DNA from 4 places in the Ideonella margarita genome. Region 1 is predicted to be linked to each of the others. Evidence: predicted binding sites of a transcription regulator. Region 1 holds the regulator's gene; each other region holds the start of a gene.
What was found. Region 1 encodes sigma-54, which starts transcription at its own class of promoters, with help from an activator protein. Its sites were predicted from a motif close to TGGCANGNAANCTGCTTT; they were not measured.
Positions count from the first base shown of each region.

Region 2: the regulator sigma-54 is predicted to act here: its motif matches at 2,335-2,352, upstream of nirB (nitrite reductase large subunit NirB).
Region 3: the regulator sigma-54 is predicted to act here: its motif matches at 2,831-2,848, upstream of AACH00_RS18820 (ammonium transporter).
Region 4: the regulator sigma-54 is predicted to act here: its motif matches at 3,138-3,155, upstream of AACH00_RS10790 (pilin).

Region 1 covers NZ_JBBUTI010000006.1:126,385-131,697, forward strand. The annotation lists gene AACH00_RS09930 (energy transducer TonB) at 1-269, shown strand, start outside; gene AACH00_RS09935 (THUMP domain-containing class I SAM-dependent RNA methyltransferase) at 244-1,581, opposite strand; gene AACH00_RS09940 (RNA polymerase factor sigma-54) at 1,578-3,092, opposite strand; gene lptB (LPS export ABC transporter ATP-binding protein) at 3,099-3,869, opposite strand; gene lptA (lipopolysaccharide transport periplasmic protein LptA) at 3,866-4,471, opposite strand; gene AACH00_RS09955 (thiol:disulfide interchange protein DsbA/DsbL) at 4,668-5,312, opposite strand.
Region 2 covers NZ_JBBUTI010000009.1:129,365-134,677, reverse strand. The annotation lists gene AACH00_RS14240 (type IV pili methyl-accepting chemotaxis transducer N-terminal domain-containing protein) at 1-861, shown strand, start outside; gene AACH00_RS14235 (type IV pili methyl-accepting chemotaxis transducer N-terminal domain-containing protein) at 909-2,207, shown strand; gene nirB (nitrite reductase large subunit NirB) at 2,618-5,128, shown strand; gene nirD (nitrite reductase small subunit NirD) at 5,150-5,313, shown strand, end outside.
Region 3 covers NZ_JBBUTI010000017.1:10,431-15,743, reverse strand. The annotation lists gene aceA (isocitrate lyase) at 1-922, shown strand, start outside; gene AACH00_RS18825 (hypothetical protein) at 1,030-1,389, opposite strand; gene AACH00_RS18820 (ammonium transporter) at 1,434-2,618, opposite strand; gene AACH00_RS18815 (iron-containing alcohol dehydrogenase) at 2,916-4,091, opposite strand; gene AACH00_RS18810 (alpha/beta hydrolase) at 4,166-5,086, shown strand; gene AACH00_RS18805 (YbgC/FadM family acyl-CoA thioesterase) at 5,083-5,313, shown strand, end outside.
Region 4 covers NZ_JBBUTI010000006.1:318,035-323,347, reverse strand. The annotation lists gene AACH00_RS10800 (CHASE2 domain-containing protein) at 1-2,215, shown strand, start outside; gene AACH00_RS10795 (MBL fold metallo-hydrolase) at 2,212-2,997, shown strand; gene AACH00_RS10790 (pilin) at 3,238-3,684, shown strand; gene AACH00_RS10785 (pilin) at 3,899-4,345, shown strand; gene AACH00_RS10780 (pilin) at 4,470-4,913, shown strand; gene AACH00_RS10775 (hypothetical protein) at 4,926-5,313, shown strand, end outside.

The sequences.
Region 1 (5,313 bases):
CCGCCCACGCTGATCCGAAGATCATCAAGAAGGTGCCGCCGGAGTTTCCGGACGAAGCCATCCGCCGCAAGGTGAACGACGGCGTGCTGAAGACCAAGGTGAGCATCGACGGCGCCGGCAACGTGACCGACGTTCAGATCGTCGAAGCGATTCCCGCACCCGCCAAGGTGTTCTCGGGGGCCGCCACCGCAGCGCTGATGAAGTGGAAGTTCGAAGGGTCCGGCAAGCCGGACTCCGCCGACATCAGACTGGTGTTTTCTCAGGAGTGACGCGGCTGTCGCGGGCGGAGCCCGCGACCATGTCGAAGCGGAACATGCGGCACTCGATGGCGCCGTTCCACATCGGCACGCGGCGGCTTTCCTTCAGCCGCATCAGCGTCGGCAGCTTGGCCTCGGGTGTGAGCACCCAGGCGGTCCAGCCGGCGTACTGCTTCTTCCAGTGCGCTGCCAGGCGGGCGTAGAACTCGCCTGCATCGGCCGCGCCTTCAAACTTTTCGCCCGCGGTGTCGCGCTCGGCAAACCGACCAGGCCGCGCCATGCCGGCCGGGCCCTGGCCCGTGCCCTTGGGCGCAATCCGCTCACCATACGGCGGGTTCATCATGATCACGCCGTGGTCCGCCGGGGCGGGCCGTTGCAGCGCATCGCCGGTCTTGAAATCGATGGCCTTCAGCACGCCGGCGCGCTCGGCGTTGCGGGTGGCGAAGTCGGTCATGCGGAACGACACGTCGCCGGTCCAGATGGGCACGCGCGGCGCATGGATGGCGTCTTCGGCGTCTTCGCGCAGGCGGCGCAGGTCGCCCAGGTGGTCACGGAAGGGCAGCAGCTTCTCGAAGGCGAAGCGGCGGTTCATGCCGGGCGCAATGCCGCAGGCGATCTGCGCCGCCTCGATGGCGATGGTGCCGGCGCCGCAGCAGGGGTCGAGCAAGCCGCCGTCTTCCTCGCGGCCATGCCAGCCGGCCGCAGCCAGCATCGCGGCGGCCAGGGTTTCCTTCAGCGGGGCCTCGCCCTTGACCTCGCGCCAGCCGCGCTTGAACAGCGCCTCGCCGGAGAGGTCGATCGACAGGCTCGCGTATTCGGGCCCGAGGTGCAGCACCAGCGCCAGATCGGGGAAACGCGTGTCGACGCTGGGGCGCTCGCCGCAGGCGTTGCGCATCACGTCGCAGACACCGTCCTTGATGCGCAGGGCCGCGAAATTCAGGCTCTGCAGCGGTGAACGCCAGGCCGACGCATCCACCCGCAGCGTGTTGCGCGGCGTGATCCAGTCGTCCCAGCGCACCCGGCAGGCCATGTCGTACAGGTCGTGCTCGTCGCGGTACTGGCCGTCGATGACCTGCCACAGCACGCGCTGGGCCAGGCGGCTGCCCAGGTTCAGGCGCATCGCCATGTCGATGTCGCCGTCCACATACACGCCGCCGCGGCCGGCCTCCAGCTGGGTGCCGGGGGGCAGCAGGCGGGCGCATTCGTCGAGCAGGAAGGGCTCGGTGCCCACCGCGCAGGTGAGGAACAGCACGCCGGTCTCGATGTCCGACGCGGTGCGGGCGGGTGCGGCCACGCGGCGCGGTGCGGAGTTGTCTTCAGTCATAGCGCCTTGCGCAGGTTGGCGGGCGCGATCTTCAGCGCTTCGCGGTATTTGGCGACGGTGCGGCGGGCCACCTGGATGCCCTGCTCTTCGAGCATGTCAGCGATCTGGCTGTCCGACAAGGGCTTGACGGTGCTTTCAGCCGCGACGAACTGCTTGATCAGGGCGCGCACCGCCGTGCTGGAGGCGTTGCCGCCCGCATCGGTGTTGAGCGACGAGCCGAAGAAGTACTTCAGCTCGAAGGTGCCGTAGGGCGTGGTCATGTACTTCGCGGTGGTGACGCGCGAAATGGTCGATTCGTGCAGGCCGAGTTCGTCAGCGATCTCGCGCAGCACCAGCGGCTTCATCGCAATCTCACCGTGGGTGAAAAACGCCTTCTGCCGCTCGACGATGGCCTGCGACACACGCTGGATGGTCTCGAAGCGCTGCTGGATGTTGCGGATGAACCAGCGGGCCTCCTGCAGCCGGGCAGACAAGTGCCCCGCGCCGCGCTGGCCGCGGATGGCCTGGGCGTACAGGTCGCTGACCTTCAGCTTGGGCATCACGTCGGGGTTCAGCACCACCTTCCAGTTGCGGCCCGACTTCATCACGATGACATCCGGCACGATGACCAGACTCTCGGCATGCACAAACGGCCGGCCGGGCTTGGGTTCGCACGCCACGATCATGGCCTGCGCCGCCTTCACCGTCGGCTCGTCGCAGTTGGTCAGGGACATCAGCTTCTTGATGTCGCGGCGGGCCAGCAGGTCCAGGTGGCCCTGAGCGATGGTGATGGCGCAGGCGCGCCCCGGGCTGGCCGCGCGCTGGCGAAGCTGCAGCACCAGGCACTCAGACAGGTTGGCCGCACCGACGCCGGTGGGCTCCATGCTCTGCAACCAGCGCAGGCCGCAGCGCAGCTGATCGAGCAGTTCCTCGCGTGCTTCATCGCCGGTGATGCCCAGCACGTCGGCCACCCGCGAGGCGATGTCTTCCAGCGTGCCGTCGAGGTAGCCGTCGTCATCCAGCGATTCGATCAGCACATGCACCGCGGCGGCGTCCTGCGCGTTCAGGCGCATGCCCAGCAGTTGCTGGCGCAGATGATCCTGCAGCGACGGGCCGTGGCGATTGCGCTCCTGAGGCTCGAAGTCCTCGTCGCCGCTGGCGGTGCCGCTGCCGGCGCTGGGCGTCTCGCGGATGCCGTCGAAGTCATCGCGCTCGGTCCCGTTTTCCCAATCGTCACGCTCGGTCGATCCGAACTCGGCGGCGTCGAGTGTGGCCGGCTCCTCGCCGCCTTCGCCCACGCTGCTGCCGGCCGAGTCCGCTTCTTCGCGGGTGCTGGCCGAGGCGCGGTCGGGGGCGCTGAAATCGAACGGGGTGGCGTCTTCCTCGGGCTCGAGGAAGGGGTTCTGTTCGAGCATCTGCTCGACTTCCTGGTGCAACTCCAGGGTAGACAGCTGCAACAGCCGGATCGATTGCTGCAACTGGGGCGTCAGCGCCAGATGCTGGGACAGGCGAACCTGCAGAGTCGGTTTCATGCCGCCTTACATCTTGAAGTGCTCACCGAGATAGACCCGGCGCACGTCCGGGTTCTCGATGATGTGTTCAGGCGTCCCTTCGGCCAGCACAGCGCCTTCACTGATGATGTAGGCCCGGTCGCAGATACCGAGGGTTTCGCGCACGTTGTGGTCGGTGATCAGCACACCGATGCCACGCGCCTTGAGGAAACTGATGATGCGCTGGATCTCGATCACGGCGATCGGATCAACGCCGGCAAACGGCTCATCCAGCAGGATGAAGCGTGGCTGGGTGGCCAGCGCGCGGGCAATCTCGACTCGCCGACGCTCACCACCCGACAGCGCAGGCGCGGGGGAATCGCGCAGGCCGGTCAGGCTGAGGTCGTTCAGCAGGCCGTCGAGCTGGCGCTGGATCTCGTCAGCCTTGAGCGACTTGCCCTGTGGGTCGTACTGCAGCTCCAGCACGGCGCGGATGTTCTCTTCGACCGTGAGCTTGCGGAAGATCGAGGCTTCCTGCGGCAGGTACGACAGACCCAGGCGCGAGCGCTGGTGGATCGGCTTGCGCTCGATCTGCTGGCCGTCGATGCGGATCTCGCCGGCATCACAGCGCACCAGGCCCACCACCATGTAGAAGGTGGTGGTCTTGCCGGCGCCGTTCGGGCCCAGCAGGCCCACCACTTCACCGGCGCCCACCGACAGGTGCACATTGCGCACCACGGTGCGTGCCCCGTAGGCCTTGCGCAGGCCAGTGGCCTCCAGCCGGCTCTCGGCCGACCCTGCAACCGCCGCGGTGCTCAACGGGCGTCTCCGCCGCCGTTGCGGTTGGTGGCTGGTGCCGGCGCGGGGTCAGGCTCGGCCGCCCGCGGGGTGAACACCAGGCGGGCCTTGCCCGTGGTGCCCGGGCCGGTGGCGGCACCGCCTTCGAAGACGATGGTGTCGGCGCGCTGGTCGTAGGTGATGGTGTCGGCGCTGGCTTCGTCGGACACCTTGCCCGCGCGCAGCACGCGCAGCTTGGCACTGCCAACGAAGCGCACGCGCTCATTGCCGCCGTCGTAGTCGATGCGGTCAGCCTCGGCCTCGACCACTTCGTCCGGCCGGTCACGGCGCTGGCGGAAGCTGGCGGCCTCGCCAGCCTGGCCCACGGCGCGGGCGGTGAAACGGCCCGGCGCCTCTTCACGCACCTCGATGCGGTCGGCCTTGATCAGCAAGCTGCCCTGGGTGACCGAGACATTGCCCTTGATGAGCGTGGTCTTGGTCTTCAGGTCGACGGAGGCCGCCTGCTTGCCGTCGCTTTCAACCACCATCGGCTTGTTGCGATCAGCCTTCTCCGCCCATGCCGCAGCCGTTGCGAGCAACGCAGCAGTGGCCAGCAGGGCACGAAACAGAGGGTGTGAAGTCATTGGCGGGGCATGAAACTTGCAGACGATTCTACGCGCCTGAGCCCCGCCCTCGCGCACCACGGTGGCAAATGGGGGGCACAAACAACGGGCAGCGTGTCACGCACGGACGCCCTGCGTGCAGCTTGCAGGCTGCCGCGGGCCGCCAACATCAAGCCGGGCGCCGCCAGCCATCAGTCGCCGGCACGGCCCCGGTTGTTCAGCCGCGTGCCTTGCGGGCCTGCGCCACCAGGTAGTCGGTCACGGCCAGCGCCGCAGCGTGGCTGCCCGTCAGCGCAGCCGAGGTCAGGAACTTGCCCTGCACGCCGATGGCCGGCACGCCGTCGAGACGCCAGGCTTCGGTCAGCTGCTTGGCCTGGCGGGCCTTGCCGATCACGCTGAACGACTTCATGGTCTCGACCAGCTTGGCGCCGTCGACGCCGTTGGCCGCGGCAAACGCCAGCACGTCGGCTTCGGTGTTCAGGCGCTTGCGTTCCACATGGATGGCGTTGAACACCTTGCGGTGCAGGCTGTCGAGCAGGCCCAGCGCCTCCAGGGCGTAGAACAGCTTCTGGTGAAACTCATGGCTGGGCGTGAAGCCGACCGGCACGCGGCGCACCTGCACATCGGCCGGCTGCTTGCGGGCCCAGGCGTCGAACTCGGGCTCCAGCGCATTGCAATGCGGGCAGCCGTACCAGAAGAACTCGGCCACATCGATCTTGCCGCTGGCCGCCACCGGCACCGGCTGGGCCAGGCGGGTGTACTGCGCCCCTTCCGCCGGGGCGCCCTGCGCGCGGGCCGCTTGAGGCAGGCCGATGGCTGCCGATGCAGCCAGGGATAGGGCAGAAAAGTCGCGACGGTTCATG
Region 2 (5,313 bases), on a different contig from region 1:
CAGTGGGTCGACCGCGCCAAGGGCGTGCTGATGAGCGCCCGCGGCATCGGCGAAAACGAAGCCTTCACCTTGCTGCGTGGCGCCGCCATGCACGCCAACCTGCGCATGGGCGAGCTGTCGCGCTCGGTGACCGAAGCTGCCCGCTGGGCCGATGCGATGAACCGCGCCGGCCAGCTGCGCATGTTGTCGCAGCGGCTGGCGAAGCTGGCGGTGCAGCGCTGGTCGGCCCTGGACGCCCGCCGCGCCCGCACCGACCAGGACGAAGCCTTGCGCCGCCTGGCGGACAACCTCACGCACCTGCAGGCCCTGCCCGCCCCGGCCACGGGCAGCGCGCCGTGGGCGAGCGCCCTGGCCACCGTGCAGCAGGCCAGCGAGGACTTGAGCGAGGCGCTGTCAGGCCGGCTGGGCGCTGAGATGCTGCGCCGGGTTGATGAGCGTGCCGACACCCTGCTGGCGGCGGCTGAGCAGCTGATCGTGGCGCTGGAAGCCGCCAGTGGCCGCCGCGCGCTGCACATCATCAATTTGTGCGGCCGGCAGCGCATGCGGGTGCAACGCGTGGCCAAACAAGCCTTGCTGGCGCAAAGCCTGGGGGATGCGGGCCGTCAGGCGTCATTGCCTGCACTGCTGGACGACTTCGAAGCGGCGCTGCGTGAACTGCAAGCCGCGCCTTTGAGCTCGAACGACATCCGCGAGGTGTTGCACGCCGCCAATGACGAATGGCTGCACCTGCTGCGAGGGCTGCACCAGTTGAACCAGGAAACCGGCCGCCTGACCTTGAGCCAGGCCAGCGACAAACTGCTGTCGCTGTTCGAGCGCCTGACCGCCTCTTACGAGCGCAGTCTGCAAGTCATCATGGCCTGAGCTTGGGCTACGCACACGCACCCGACATGCCATCTGCCATGCCTTCAATGCCCTCTGTTTTTCAGCTGCACATCACGGATGTGTCGATGCCGCCGGGCGGTGCGTCTGCGGGCGCTTCAGCCAGCGCATTCACCACCCTGATGGGGCTGCGGAACGAGTTGGGCGCGCACACCCAGGCCCACCAAGTCATCGTCGGCCCCACCGCAGCTGCGCTGGCCGCTGCACAGGCGGCGCTGGCTGCGAACAACCACAAAAACACCACACCCAACACCCCCCTCGGCCCGCTCACCGTCTTCGCCCCGCTGCCAGAGCCGGCCGCACTGGCCAAGCTCGGGCATGCCGGCCTGACGGGCTGGTGGCCGATGGACGACACCGCCCCCGCCGCATTGCTGGCCTCTTGCCTGCACATGGACCAGGCCCGCTGGCGCCAACTTGAAACAGCGAATGCAGCGCTGCACTCCGTGCGCACCGAGCTGGAAGAGCAGCGCTGGGTGGAGCGCGCCAAGGGCGTGCTGATGCAGGCGCGGCAGTTGTCGAGCGACGAGGCACTGCACCTGCTGCGCGGCGCAGCCACAGGCGCGGGCTTGCCGCTGGGCGAGGTGTCTCGGGCGGTGGCGCAAACCGCGCAGTGGGCCGAAGCCGTGAACCGGGCCGGCCGCTTGCGCATGCTGTCGCAGCGGCTGATCAAGCTGGCCGCCCAGGTGCTGGCGGGGGTAAATACGCGGCGCGCCAAGCAGGCCCAGGGCATTGCCATGCGGCAGGTGGAGAGTTGCCTGAAGACGCTCGATGACCTGCTCGAATCACGCTCGGCCGACCCGGCGGGCCTGGACGCGCTGCGCGCCGTGCACCAGGCCTGGCAGGCGCTGCTGGCCCTGCTGACACCGCGGATGACCCTGCGCACGCTGCAACAGGCTGACGACGCCGCAGCCACCCTGCTGCACTGCGCCGAGGCCCTGACCGACGCGCTGGAAGCCGGCGGTGCGCGGCGCGCGCTGCGTCTCGTCAACCTGTGCGGGCGCCAGCGCATGCAGGTGCAGCGGCTGGCGAAAGAAGCGCTGCTGGCAGCGCTGCTGCAGCAACCAGAACGGCTGGATGCACTGCCCGCCGTGATGCAGTCATTCGAGGCCGCCGTGCAGGAACTGGAACACGCCCCACTGGGCAGCCCCGCCGCCCGCGCCACGCTCAGCGCCGCGCGTGAGCAGTGGTTGAACCTGCTGCGCGGCCTGCGGCTGCCTGACGGGCAAGAGGGCCGGCAAGCCCTGGCCGTGGCCAGCGACGCCTTGCTGGTGCTCTTCGATGAGCTCACCGACGATTACGAACACAGCCTGCAGCTGATCTTGTCGTGAGCCGCCGCCCCGTGCTGGGGCGCCCAGGCACCGGGGCCGTGCAAGCGCGCCTGCGTCAGTGCCCCTCCTGACCCTGAAAACACCAAGGCACGGGCACCACACCGGGCAAGCCATCAAGCCAAACGCTTGGCACAGCGCTTGCATGCCTTGAGCCCGAGCCGATCAACCCACCGGGGTTCTTCGGCCTCTCCTTCGCACAGCCTCTGCCAACGCCGGTAGAGCCCAGACGCCGCCTCGGTCGTCCCTGCTGGAGCCAGATGTCGTCTGGTTGCTGTTGTCATGTACCCCTCGTTGGTTCTGCCGCCCGGCTAGTGCGTGCGTGCGTGCGTGCTTGCATTTGTGCATTTGTGCATTCGCGCTCGCCCTGCCCGTGCGGCTGAGCTAACGACTCTGCTCACTGAAAGACACCCATGAAGATCATCGTCGTCGGCCACGGCATGGTGGGCCACAAGTTCCTCGAGAGCGTGGCGGGCAGCGACCTGGCCAGCGCGCAGGTCACGGTGCTGTGTGAAGAGCCACGGCCGGCCTACGACCGCGTGCACCTGTCTGAGTTCTTCTCGGGCAAATCGGCCGACGAGCTCTCGCTGGTCGAGCCCGGCTTCTTCGAGCGCACCGGTTACAGCCTGCGGCTGGCCGCCTGCGCCGCCAGCATCGACCGCCGCGCCAAGACGGTGACGACGGTCAGCGGCGAGGTGCTGCCCTACGACAAGCTGGTGCTGGCCACCGGCTCGTTCCCCTTCGTGCCCCCGGTGCCGGGGCGTGACCGCCACGACGTGTTTGTCTACCGCACCATTGAAGACCTGGAGGCGATGCAGGCCGCCGGTGCGCGCAGCCAGACCGGCGTGGTGGTGGGCGGCGGTTTGCTGGGCCTGGAATGTGCCAAGGCCCTGTGTGACCTGGGCCTGCAAACCCATGTGGTGGAGTTCGCGCCGCGCCTGATGGCCGTGCAGGTGGATGAAGGCGGCGCGCGCATCCTGCGCGAGAAGATCGAAGCGCTGGGCGTGCAGGTGCACACCGGCAAGAACACCGTCGAGATCACCGACGGCGCCACCGCCCGGCACCGCATGGTGTTTGCCGACGGCAGCCACCTGGAGACCGACATGATCGTGTTTTCAGCGGGCATCCGGCCGCGTGACCAGCTGGCGCGCGACAGCCTGCTGGCCATCGGTGCGCGGGGCGGCATCGCCATCGACAGCGCCTGCCGCACCAGCGACCACGACATCTACGCCGTGGGTGAGTGCGCGGCCTGGAACGACCAGACCTTCGGCCTGGTGGCGCCAGGCTACGAAATGGCCCGCGTGGCCGCCCGCCAGGTGGCCGGCGACACAGACGCCACATTCGCCGGTGCCGACATGAGCACAAAGCTCAAGTTGATGGGCGTGGATGTGGCCAGCATCGGAGATGCCCACGGCAAGACGCCGCACAGCCGCAGCTTCCAGTACGTCGATGAGATCAAGCAGATCTACAAGAAGATCGTGGTGAGTGCCGACGGCCAGTTGCTGCTCGGCGCCGTGCTGGTGGGCAACGCCGATGAATACGGCACCTTGCTGCAGATGGCGCTCAACGGCATCGCGCTGCCACCCAACCCCGAGTTCCTGATCTTGCCGAGCAGCGACGGCCAGGCCAAGCCCGGCCTGGGTGTGGATGCGCTGCCCGACGGCGCCATGATCTGCTCGTGCAACAGCGTCACCAAGGGGCAGATCTGCCAGGCGGTGGGCGAAGGCAATACCAGCATCGCGCAGCTCAAGGCCTGCACCAAGGCCGGGGCCACCTGCGGCGGTTGCGTGCCGCTGGTGACGCAGGTGATGAAGGCCGAGATGAGCAAGCGCGGCATGGCGGTGAACAACCACCTGTGCGAGCACTTCGCCTACTCGCGCCAGGAGCTGTTTCACCTGGTTCGCGTCGGCCAGATCAAGACCTTCGACGAGCTGCTGGCCAGGCACGGCCAGGGCCTGGGCTGCGACATCTGCAAGCCCACCGCCGCGAGCGTGCTGGCCTCCGTCTGGAACGACTTCGTGCTCAAGCCCGAGCTGGCCAGCCTGCAAGACAGCAACGACTACTTCCTGGGTAACATCCAGAAAGACGGCACCTACTCGGTCGTGCCGCGCATGCCGGGCGGTGAAGTCACGCCCGACGGCCTGATCGCCGTGGGCACCGTGGCGAAGAAGTACGGGCTTTACACCAAGGTCACGGGCGGCGCGCGGGTCGACATGTTCGGCGCCCGGCTGGAGCAGTTGCCGCTGATCTGGGAAGAGCTGATCGCCGCCGGCTTTGAATCAGGCCACGCCTACGGCAAGAGCCTGCGCACGGTGAAGAGCTGCGTGGGCAGCACCTGGTGCCGCTACGGCGTGGACGATTCAGTGGGCCTGGCGGTGGAGCTGGAGAACCGCTACAAGGGCCTGCGCGCGCCGCACAAGATCAAGTTCGGCGTGTCGGGCTGCACCCGCGAATGCGCCGAAGCGCAGGGCAAGGACATCGGCATCATCGCCACCGACAAGGGCTGGAACCTGTACGTGTGCGGCAACGGCGGCATGAAGCCGCGCCATGCCGAATTGTTCGCCTCTGACCTGAGCAAGGCCGAGCTGATCCGGCTGATCGACCGCGTGCTGATGTTCTATGTGCGCACCGCCGACCGCCTGCAGCGCACCAGCACCTGGCGCGAGAACCTGGAGGGCGGCCTGGGCTACCTGCAGGACGTCATCCTGAAAGACAGCCTGAAGCTGTGCGCCGAGCTGGAAGCGCAGATGCAGAACGTGGTGGACACCTACCAGTGCGAGTGGAAAACCGCGGTGAACACGCCTGCCGTGCGGCAGCGCTTCCGCAGCTTCGTCAACAGCGACAAGGCCGATGAGCACATCGTGTTCGTGGAAGAGCGCGGCCAGATCCGCCCTGCCCGCCCCGAAGAACGGCACCCCGCCTGAGCCCCATTCCGGAGAAGCCCCATGAACACCGCCACCCTGAGCTGGACCACCGTCTGCGCAGCCACCGACATCCTGCCAAACACGGGCGTCTGCGCCCGCGTGGCCAACCGCCACATCGCCATCTTCCGCGTGGGTGAGGCGCAGTTCTACGCCATCGACAACGTTGACCCGAAATCCGGCGCCAG
Region 3 (5,313 bases), on a different contig from region 1:
GCGCGCTGACGAAATCCAGTGGTCGCGTGGCATCAACCCGGGCGATGAAGGCTTCGTCGACTACTTCCTGCCGATCGTGGCTGACGCTGAAGCCGGTTTCGGCGGCGTGCTGAACGCCTTCGAGCTGATGAAGAACATGATCGCCGCAGGTGCTGCCGGCGTTCACTTCGAAGACCAGCTGGCTGCCGTGAAGAAGTGCGGCCACATGGGTGGCAAGGTGCTGGTGCCGACCGGTGAAGCCGTCGAGAAGCTGATCGCCGCGCGCTTTGCCGCCGACGTCATGGGCGTGCCGACCATCGTGCTGGCCCGTACCGATGCTGAAGCCGCCAACCTGCTGACCAGCGACCACGACGAGAACGACAAGCCGTTCCTGACCGGCGAGCGTACGCAAGAAGGCTTCTACCGCGTCAAGAATGGCCTGGAACAAGCCATCAGCCGCGGCATCGCCTACGCCCCGTACGCCGACCTGGTGTGGTGCGAAACCGGCACGCCGGACCTGGGCTTCGCCCGTGAGTTCGCCCAAGCCGTGCACGCCGCCTGCCCGGGCAAGCTGCTGAGCTACAACTGCTCGCCGTCGTTCAACTGGAAGAAGAACCTGGACGACCGCACCATTGCCAAGTTCCAGGAAGAGCTCTCGGCACTGGGCTACAAGTACCAGTTCATCACCCTGGCCGGCATCCACATCAACTGGTACAACACGTTCCAGTTCGCCCACGCCTACGCTCGCGGCGAAGGCATGAAGCACTACGTCGAACAAGTGCAGGAACAAGAGTTCAAGGCACGCGACAAGGGCTACACCTTCGTGTCGCACCAGCAGGAAGTTGGCGCCGGCTACTTCGACGACGTGACCACGGTCATCCAGGGCGGCAGCTCCAGCGTCAAGGCGCTGACCGGCTCGACCGAGGAAGAACAGTTCCACTGAAGGAACAAGCAGGGGGCCTGAGGAGACATCACCCCATTCGGTGAACCGCCGCCTACAGCGGCAGCAAACCGGGCCCGGTCGCCACAAGCGACCGGGCCTTTCTCATTTCAGCGCAGGCTGCCCACGTACCGGGGGGCAGCCACGCGCGGGGCCGGCGCCGGGCTCGCCGCCTCGACAGCGCTGCGTGGCGCTTGCCGGCTGTCGGCAAACTCACTGTGCCGGCCGTCGCGCGCATCCAGGTTGCGCGCCGCGCGCACGGGCGCCACTGCGGGCAGCAGGGCGGCCTCCAGCTTGCGCGCCCAGTCGTGCATCTCGGGCTGGTCCGGCTCGGCCAGGGCCACGCGGATGATCTCGCGGGCGTATTCCTGACTGCGCACCATCCATTCCACATCAGTGACGCGGCCGAGCTTCCGGCGCATCACCACATGCAGGTGCGCCGCGAGGGCCAGTTTTTCGCTGTCAAGCATGTCCGTCCTCCAGGTTCAGGTCAGATCGTGTTGAAGCAGGGCGCTCACGCCACCCGCTCGCCGTGCTGGCTCAAGTCCAGGCCGTCGTTTTCCTGCGCCTCGGTCACGCGCAGGCCGATCAGCCCGTTCACTGCCCACAAGATCAAGGCGGTGACGCCGGCGCTCCACAGCACCGTGGCACCCGCCGCTTCCGCCTGGGCCAGCACCGAGCCGCTGACACCACCAATGCGCGGGTCAGCCAGCCAGCCCGTCATCAAGGCGCCAATCAGGCCGCCCATGCCGTGCACACCGAATACATCGAGCGAATCGTCTGCACGCAGCAGCCGCTTCAGGCCCGTGGCGCCCCAGTAGCAGCCCAGACCGGCCACCAAGCCAATCAACACCGCAGAGGCGGGCGAAACAAATCCGGACGCGGGCGTGATGGCCACCAGGCCCGCCACCGCGCCGCTGCACAGGCCGAGCAAGGTCGGCGTGCGGCGCACCAGCCACTCCACCAGCATCCAGCTGACGGCACCAGCCGCTGCTGCCAACTGTGTCACCAGCATGGCCATGCCGGCCCGGCCATCAGCAGCACCGGCCGAGCCACCGTTGAAGCCCATCCAGCCAACCCACAGCAGCGACGCGCCCATCATCGTCATGCCCAGATTGGCGGGCATCAGGGCGATCTTGCCGTAGCCCTGGCGCGGACCCACCATCCAGGCCGCCACCAGGCCCGCCACACCCGCATTGATGTGCACCACCGTGCCGCCAGCAAAGTCGAGCGCGCCGCGCTGGGCCAACCAGCCCTCTGACGACCAGACCCAGTGCGCCACCGGTGCATAAACCAGCAGCAGCCAGGCAGCCACGAACCAGAACAGGGCGGCGAAGCGGATGCGCTCGGCGAACGCGCCCACGATCAGGGCAGGCGTGATGATGGCGAAGGTGAGCTGAAACATCACGAACACCGATTCGGGCACCGTGGGTGCCAGCGGATGCACCGACAAAGTGCCCGCGGCCTTGTGGAACTTGAGTGAATCGAGCCATGCGCCTTCAGTGCCACCGATGAATGGCGTGCCAGGCATGAAGGCCAGGCTGTAGCCGATGCCGAACCACAGCAGCGTCACGAGAGCGGCAACGGCCAGCACCTGGGCCATGGTCGACAGGATGTTCTTCTTGCGCACCATGCCGGCGTAAAAGAGCGCCAGGCCGGGCAGCGTCATCAACAGCACCAGCACGGTGGCTGTGATCATCCAGGCGGTGTCACCACCACTGATCTGCGCTGCGGGCACGAGCGGTGTGTAGCCGCTGGCCGTGAAGGTGGTTGGCGCTGCCGGCTGTGCGAGGGCCGGTGGTTGAGCTGCCAGCAGCCCCGCGCAAAAAAAGACCGGCGCAACGCGCCCCCAGAAAGCACGAAAATTCGATCCCATCGACACCGTCCATGTTGTGTACTGCTGACGGAGATCGAGCAAATTCCGCGCCAATTCATGGCGCACGCAGCATCAAGAACGATTTGGCGTGTCGGGAGATCGCGCTGGCACCGACTGCGCCTAGAGCGACGCGGTCAACATGACGTGATAGTCGGCCCGGCTGGCCAGGCGGGGGTTGGTCGCGTGGCAGTGGTCCTTCATCGCGTGGTCGATGATGGCGTCGAACATCGACGCATCAACGCCCATCGCCGCCAAGCCGGTCGGCAGGCCGAGCCGGGCGTTCAGGGTAGTGACGGCGTTGGCCACCAAATCAGCGACCACTTCAGCGGCAACGTCGGCTTGTGACGCATCGCCAAGCTGCAGGCCCATGGCCGCCGCCATGCGCTGCAGGCGCCGATCGCGCTGGACACTGTCTGCGCCCGCATTGAACCGGATGACTGCGGGCAGGAACACGGCGTTCAAGGTGCCGTGGTGAAGGCGCGGGTTCAGTCCGCCCAGGCTGTGGCTGAGCGAATGCACGCAGCCCAGCCCCTTCTGGAAAGCCATCGCGCCTTGCATGCTGGCGCTCATCATGGCCCAGCGGGCATCGCGGTCGCTGCCGTCACGCGTGGCGCGCTCGATGTGCGCCCAGCCGCGCGCCAGGCCGTCCAATGCAATGCCATCAGCCGGCGGATTGACGGCGGCCGACATGAAGGTTTCCATGCAGTGCGCGATCGCATCCATGCCGGTGGCCGCCGTCAACATGGGCGGCAGGCCCACGGTCAAGGCCGGGTCGAGCAGGGCGGCCTTGGGCATCAGGTGCCAGCTGTGAAAGCCCAGCTTGCGGCCGTCGTCAACGATCAGGATGGCGCCTCGGGCGACCTCGCTGCCGGTGCCCGCGGTGGTGGGCACGGCGATCAGCGGCGCCGCAGCGGCCGTGATCTTCAAGCTGCCGCCTTCGATGGTGGCGTAGGTCGTCAGCGGGCCTGGGTGGGTAGCGGCGATGGCCACGCCCTTCGCCAGGTCGATGCTGGAGCCGCCGCCCACCGCAATCAGGCCGTCGCACTGGCCAGCGGCGTAGGCCGCCACGGCAGCGCGCACGGCAGCTTCGGTCGGGTTGGACGGTGTGCCGTCAAAGACGGTGACGGGCAGGCCGGCCACGGCATCTTCCACCGGCTTCAACACACCGGCGGCGCGAACGCCGAGGTCCGTCACGATCATCGGCCGCTGGATGCCGAGCCGCTGGCACTCGGCGGCCAGCAGGCCCACCACGCCAAAATCGATGTCTATCTGGGTCAAGTACTGAATGCGTGCCATCGCCAAAGTATCCTTTGCAGTCCACCGCCTGACACCTGAGATTAACCTTGAGTACATCGCTGCTGACGCCAACCATGGCCGGGATCCTCGAGCGCATCCGCCGCGCTGACCGTCCGCCGTTCCACAGCTTGTCGGTCGTCGAGGCTCGGCAGGCCTACACCCTGGCGGCCGAAATCCTCGATTTGCCGCGCGCACCGCTGGCGCGGGTCGAAGACGTGCGTGTGCCGGCCGCCGACGGCGCGCTGCTGCCCGCGCGTCTCTATGCGCCGTCGGCCAACAAGCTGCCGGTGCTGCTGTACCTGCACGGCGGCGGCTTCACCATCGGCAACCTCGAAACCCACGACAGCCTGTGCCGCCAGCTGGCCTTGCGCAGCGGCGCTGCGGTGCTGGCGCTCGATTACCGGCTGGCGCCCGAACACCGCTTCCCGGTGGCGGTGGAAGACGCGTGGGCGGCGCTGCAGTGGTTGGCATCAACAGGCGCAGACGAACTGTCGCTGGACGCCACCCGCCTCGCCGTGGGCGGCGACAGCGCCGGCGGTACGCTCGCCGCGGTGTGCGCGCTGCTGGCCCGGGATGCCGGCTTGAGATTAGCAATGCAACTGCTGATCACGCCCGGCACCACGGCCCATGCCGACACGGATTCCCACGAAGCCTTCGCCAACGGCTTCCTGCTGGACAAGGCCAGCATCAGCTGGTTCTTCAATCAATACATCGATGCGCAAGACCGCAGCGACTGGCGCTTCGCACCCTTGCTCGTGCCGGAGGTCGACAACGTGGCGCCCGCCTGCCTGCTGCTGGCCGAATGTGACCCGCTGGTCGACGAAGGGCTGGCCTATGGCGACCGCCTGCGGCTGGCCGGCGTGCCCGTGACACTGGAGCTGTACCGTGGCCTGACGCATGACTTCATCAAACTGGGCCGCGTGCTGAAAGAAGCGGAAGCTGCCCAGCAAGTGGCCGGCGACACCTTGCGCGCCGCTTTTGGAGGAACCCCGTGAACAAGTCATCCTTCCGTTTCACTGACCGCCTGCGCGTGCGCTGGGCTGAAGTGGACATGCAGCAGATCGTCTTCAACGGCCACTACCTGCTCTACATCGACACGGCCATGGGTGCGTACTGGCGCGCCCTGGCGCTGCCGTACCAGGCCACGATGGCCGGCTTTGACGGTGACCTCTACGTGCGCAAGGCCACGCTGGAGTACCACGCTTCTGCGCTGTATGACGAC
Region 4 (5,313 bases), 190 kb from region 1:
CCGCGGCCCTGCGCGTTTGGTGGCCTGGCTGGCCACCGGCCTCCTGGCGGGGCTGGGTTGCTGGCATGCCGCCGTATCGCCCATCGCACCGCTGACCCGGCTTGAACTGGCCACCGCCGACTGGCGCACCCAGGCCCTGCTGCCCGCCCGAGGGCAACCCCATCCGGACATCGTCATCGTCGACATCGACGATGACAGCCTCCAGGCCATTGGCCATTGGCCCTGGCCGCGCGGCCGCATGGCGGCGCTGGTGACCGAGCTGACCACCCGGCAGCGCGCAGCCGTGGTCGGGCTGGATGTGGTGTTTCCGGAGCCCGACGACGGCCATTGGGCCACGCTGTCCAGCGCACTGGCGCAACAAGGCCTGGGCGACCAGACGCTGTCAGGCCGGTTGAGGCAAAGCCTCGATCAGGATCGGCTGCTGGCCCAGGCGCTTCAGGGGCGTCCGGTGGTGATGGGCTATTACCTGACGGCACAACCCGGCGCGCGGTCCATTGGCCCGCAGCCCCCGGCGCTGGCCCCCAGCCCCCCGCTCACCGGGCCGCGATGGACCTCCCGTGTCACCAACGTCGGCCCGCTGAGCGAAGCGTCTGCCGACGCCGGCTTCTTCAACGTGGTGCCGGACGCTGACAGCCTGATCCGCGAGGTGCCTGCCGTTGCCAGCCTGGATGGGCGTCTGCTGCCCTCGCTCAGCCTGGCCATGCTGCGCTCGGCCACCGGGCACCCGCGCATCGAGGCGCTCATGACCGCCGCGCCGGATGCAAACGGCGCGCGGGCGCTCACCGGCCTCCGGGTGACCCAGGCCGACGGCGCCACCCGCACCTTGGCGCTGGACGAAAACCAGGCCTGGCATGTGCCCTACCGCGGCCATGGTGGTCGCGATGGTGGCGGTTTCCGGTACATCAGCGCCAGCGCGGTGATTGCAGGACAACTGCCTGAGCACGCCCTGGCCAACAAACTGGTGCTGATCGGCAGCTCCGCCACGGGCATGTCCGACCTGCGTGCCACGCCTGTTCATCCGGCCATGCCCGGTGTCGAGATCCACGCGCATGTGCTGGCAGGACTGCTGGACGGCACCCTGGCCGTGCGGCCGGCATGGGCCGCGGGCTATGAGGTTTGCCTGATGGTGCTCAGCCTCGGGCTGGCCACCTGGGCCGCGCTGACCCTGGCTGCGCCCTGGGCCGTGGGTGCCATGGTGGGGCTGAGCGTGACGATGGTGGCCGGCAATGTGCTGGCGCTCACCAAAGGTGGCCTGGTGTTGCCGCTGGGCGCGGCTCTGGCGCTGGGCCTGGTGCTGCTGCTGGTGCTGCTGGGCGTGAACTACGTGAACGCGTGGCACAGCCGGCGATCGCTGATGCACCTGTTCAACCAGTACCTGCCGCCGGCGCGCGCACGCGAGGTCTCGATGTTGCCCGCGAGCGCGCAGATCACGGCAGAAAACCGGGAGCTGACCGTGCTGTTCTGTGACCTGCAAGGCTTCAGCGGCCTCGCGGAAGAGCTCAGCCCCGACGCCCTGCGCGACCTGCTCAACCTGTATTTCAGCCGCGTCACCGAGGTGGTGCATGCCCACGAAGGCACGGTCGACAAGTTCATCGGCGATGCGGTGATGGCCTTCTGGGGCGCGCCGCTGGCCCAGCCCGACCACGCCCGGCGAGCGGTGATGGCGGCGCTGGAGCTGTCCACCGCCGTGGCATCCCTGAACGAAGAGCTGGTGCGCCGGAAACTCCCGACGGTGCATTACGGGATCGGCATGGCCACGGGCGTGGTGTGTGTGGGCGACCTCGGCTCGCGGCTGCGTCGCAGCTACACGGCGGTGGGCGACGCCGTGAACATCGCCGCCCGGCTCGAAGCCATGACGCGCCAGGCCGGCGTGAACCTGCTGGTGAGCGAAGATACCCGGCAAGCCTGTGCGGAAGCGCTGCCGGACGTGGTCTGGGCCGAGGTCGATCGCTGCCAGGTGCGGGGCCGTCATCAAAGCGTGACCGTCTTCACACCGCTGAAGGCAGCGGCTGCGGATCGTCTCAAAATCGACGCACAGTTGCGACTTTGGGCGCTTGCCCTTGAGGCGCAGCGGCAGCAACATGCGATGGACGCTGCGACGCACCTGCAGGCCCTGCGGGAGTTGCTGGATGCTGCTCCCCACAGTTCCGGGCCACTGGCCTCGCTGGCAGCCAACCTGACCGCTCAACTCGACACTCCGCCGGCTCCCGAATGATCGCTCCCTCCGTCCGCGTCCTGGGCTGCTCCGGCTCCATTGCCAAGGGCAACCGCACCACCGCCTTCCTGCTCGACAACGACATCCTGATCGACGCAGGCACGGGCGTGGGCGACCTGACGCTGGAGGAGATGAGCCAGATCGATCACATCGTGCTCAGCCATTCGCACCTCGACCATGTGCTGGGCGTTCCCCTGCTGGCCGACAGCGTGATGCGCCGCCGCCGCGGTCGTCCACCGATTCGGGTGCTGGCCCTGGAGGCCACGCTCGACGTGCTGCGCCGCCACCTCTTCAACGACCAGCTGTGGCCCGACTTCACCAAGCTGCCGCAGCCGGACGCGCCGGTGCTGGAACTGGTGCCGGTGCGTCTGGGCGACGTGCTCACCCTGGGCCAGCAGCAGCGCAAGCTGGAAGTTCTGCCCGCCCTGCACAGCGTACCGGCCATCGGCACGGCCGTGGAAGGCCTGCGCGGCTGGTGGGTGTACACGGGCGACACCGGACCGAACCCGATGCTCTGGGAGTGCCTGCGCGGCCGGCCCTTGAGCCACCTGACCATTGAGGTGGCGTTTCCCGAGTCTGAACACGCGCTGGCGGGAGCCAGCCTGCACCACTGCCCCTCGACACTGGCCAGCGAGTTGCGGCACCTGCCGCCGGGTGTACATGTGCAGCTGACGCATGTGAAGCCCGGCGACATGACCGCCGTGCGCTCGGACCTGGCCAAGCGCCTGCCCGACACGGTGTTGCATGCCCTGCGCGCCGGGCAGCGATTCCTGATCGACTGACACGACTTGGCTGCGCTGCTGCGCGCGGAATGTCACTTCGGGGACGCCGAAATTGTCCCGGAACCCAGCGGGGTGACGTTTTTTGTCAGCTTTGCCTGACGCCACCCCTCAGCCAGCGTGATTTACCTCACACATTGCCCTGGCATGAGTCTCGCAATGGGATTGGTACATCGCGTGATCTGGACCGTCGTTGGGCCCACGCTCGTTTTGCCCCTGAATTCAACTGCTGGAGTTTTGCTCATGAAGCGTGTGCAACAAGGTTTCACCCTGATCGAGCTGATGATCGTCGTGGCGATCATCGGCATCCTGGCTGCCGTGGCCCTGCCGGCCTACCAGGATTACATCGCCCGCTCGCAAGTGTCGGAAGCCTTCACTTCGGTCGAAGGTGCCAAGACGGCGATTGCTGAATACGGCCAGGTCAATGGCGCATATCCAAGCGGAACCACCAAGCCGTCGGTCACCGATCTGGCTGTTGCTGGCAAGTACAGCTCGGCTGCCGTCACCGCCTCGACCGGCGTGATCACCGTCACGATGGGCGCGGCCGGCACCGTCAACGCCGCTGTCGCTGGCAAGACCATCACTTTCACGCCGCCGGTGCTGACCGCCGTGGGCAACACGCTGACCTTCGCTTGCGCTTCTGGCAACCTGGCCCAGAAGTTCCTGCCGAAGTCGTGCAGCGGCACCTGATAGCTCAAGGATGACCTGACAATTTTTGTCAGGTCATCGCGCCACTGACACGAATTGACAGACTTTCCCGCCCATTTTTGTCAGGGAAAGTGCAGAAGTCACAGGAAACAGGCGCCAAAAAGCTGGCACAGCAATCGCTTGGTTACCTAGGCATCAAATTCAGAACCCCCAGGTTCACTTCTTCCCCCCACCCGGATTTTTACTGGAGTCCAATATGAAGCGCGTCCAACAAGGTTTCACCCTGATCGAACTGATGATCGTCGTGGCGATCATCGGCATCCTGGCTGCCGTGGCCCTGCCGGCTTACCAAGACTACATCGCCCGCTCGCAAGTGTCGGAAGCCTTCACCTCGGTCGAAGGCGCCAAGACCGCCATCGCCGAATACGGCCAAACCAACGGCGCTTACCCTGACGGCACGACCAAGCCGTCGGTTACCGACCTGGCTGTTGCTGGCAAGTACAGCTCGGCTGCCGTCACTGCTTCGACCGGCGTGATCACCGTCACGATGGGCGCAGCCGGCACCGTCAACGCCGCTGTCGCTGGCAAGACCATCACCTTCACCCCGCCGGTGCTGACCGCCGTGGGCACCACGCTGACCTTCGCTTGCGCTTCGGGCAACCTGGCCCAGAAGTTCCTGCCGAAGTCGTGCAGCGGCACCTGATAGCTCACAGCATCTGAAGAAGGGCGGCGCAGCCTGTGGGCTTCGCCGCCCTTTTTTTGTCCGACGGCCAATCGTTACCGGTTGTAGTGCCCGGACGCATCCAGACACCTCAAGGGAGCACACCATGAAAACCGCGCAACAAGGTTTCACGCTGATCGAGTTGATGATCGTGGTGGCCATCATCGGCATCCTGGCCGCCGTGGCCTTGCCGGCTTACCAGGACTACATCGCCCGCTCGCAGATGTCAGAAGCCTTCACCTCGGTGGATGGCACCCGCGTCACCGTCTCGGAATACGGTCAGACCAACGGCATCTACCCCGGCACCAGTACCAACCCGTCAGCCGCCAGCCTGGCGATCACGGGCAAGTACGGCACTGCGGTGGTTGCGGCTGACACCGGCGTCATCACGGTCACCATGGGTGCAGCAGGCACGGTCAATGCAGCGGTGGCTGGCAAGACAGTGACCTTCACGCCGCCCACGCTGGCGGCCACCGGTACCGCCTTCAATTTCGCCTGCTCGTCCACTGCGGCCCAGAAATACCTGCCCAAGACCTGCAGCGGCACCTGATCCGTCCACACCTTGATTCAAGCTCTCAACCAGCGCGCCGGCGCGCGCTGGCTCAGCCCTGCGGCACTCTGGATGCTGGCGGGCCTGCTCATAGGCAGCTGGTGGCTCGGAGCCCCTTACATGGGCCTGGGCCATGATGCGTTGTATTACGCAGGCGATGCCCTGCGCAGAAGCGTTTTTCCGGGCCTGCAGCACGACCCCTTCTTCGGCACCGGCAGCCAGGGCAACTTCACGCTCTATCCGCATGTGTTCGACGCGCTTCTGGGCCACACCGACATTCATACGGCAGCGCTGATTCTGACCATCAGCGCCAAGCTGGTCTGGCTGGTTGCGCTGGCAGTGATGTGCCGTGCCGCTCTCCAGCAGCAGCCACGCTGGGTGCTGGCCTTCGCGCTGGTGC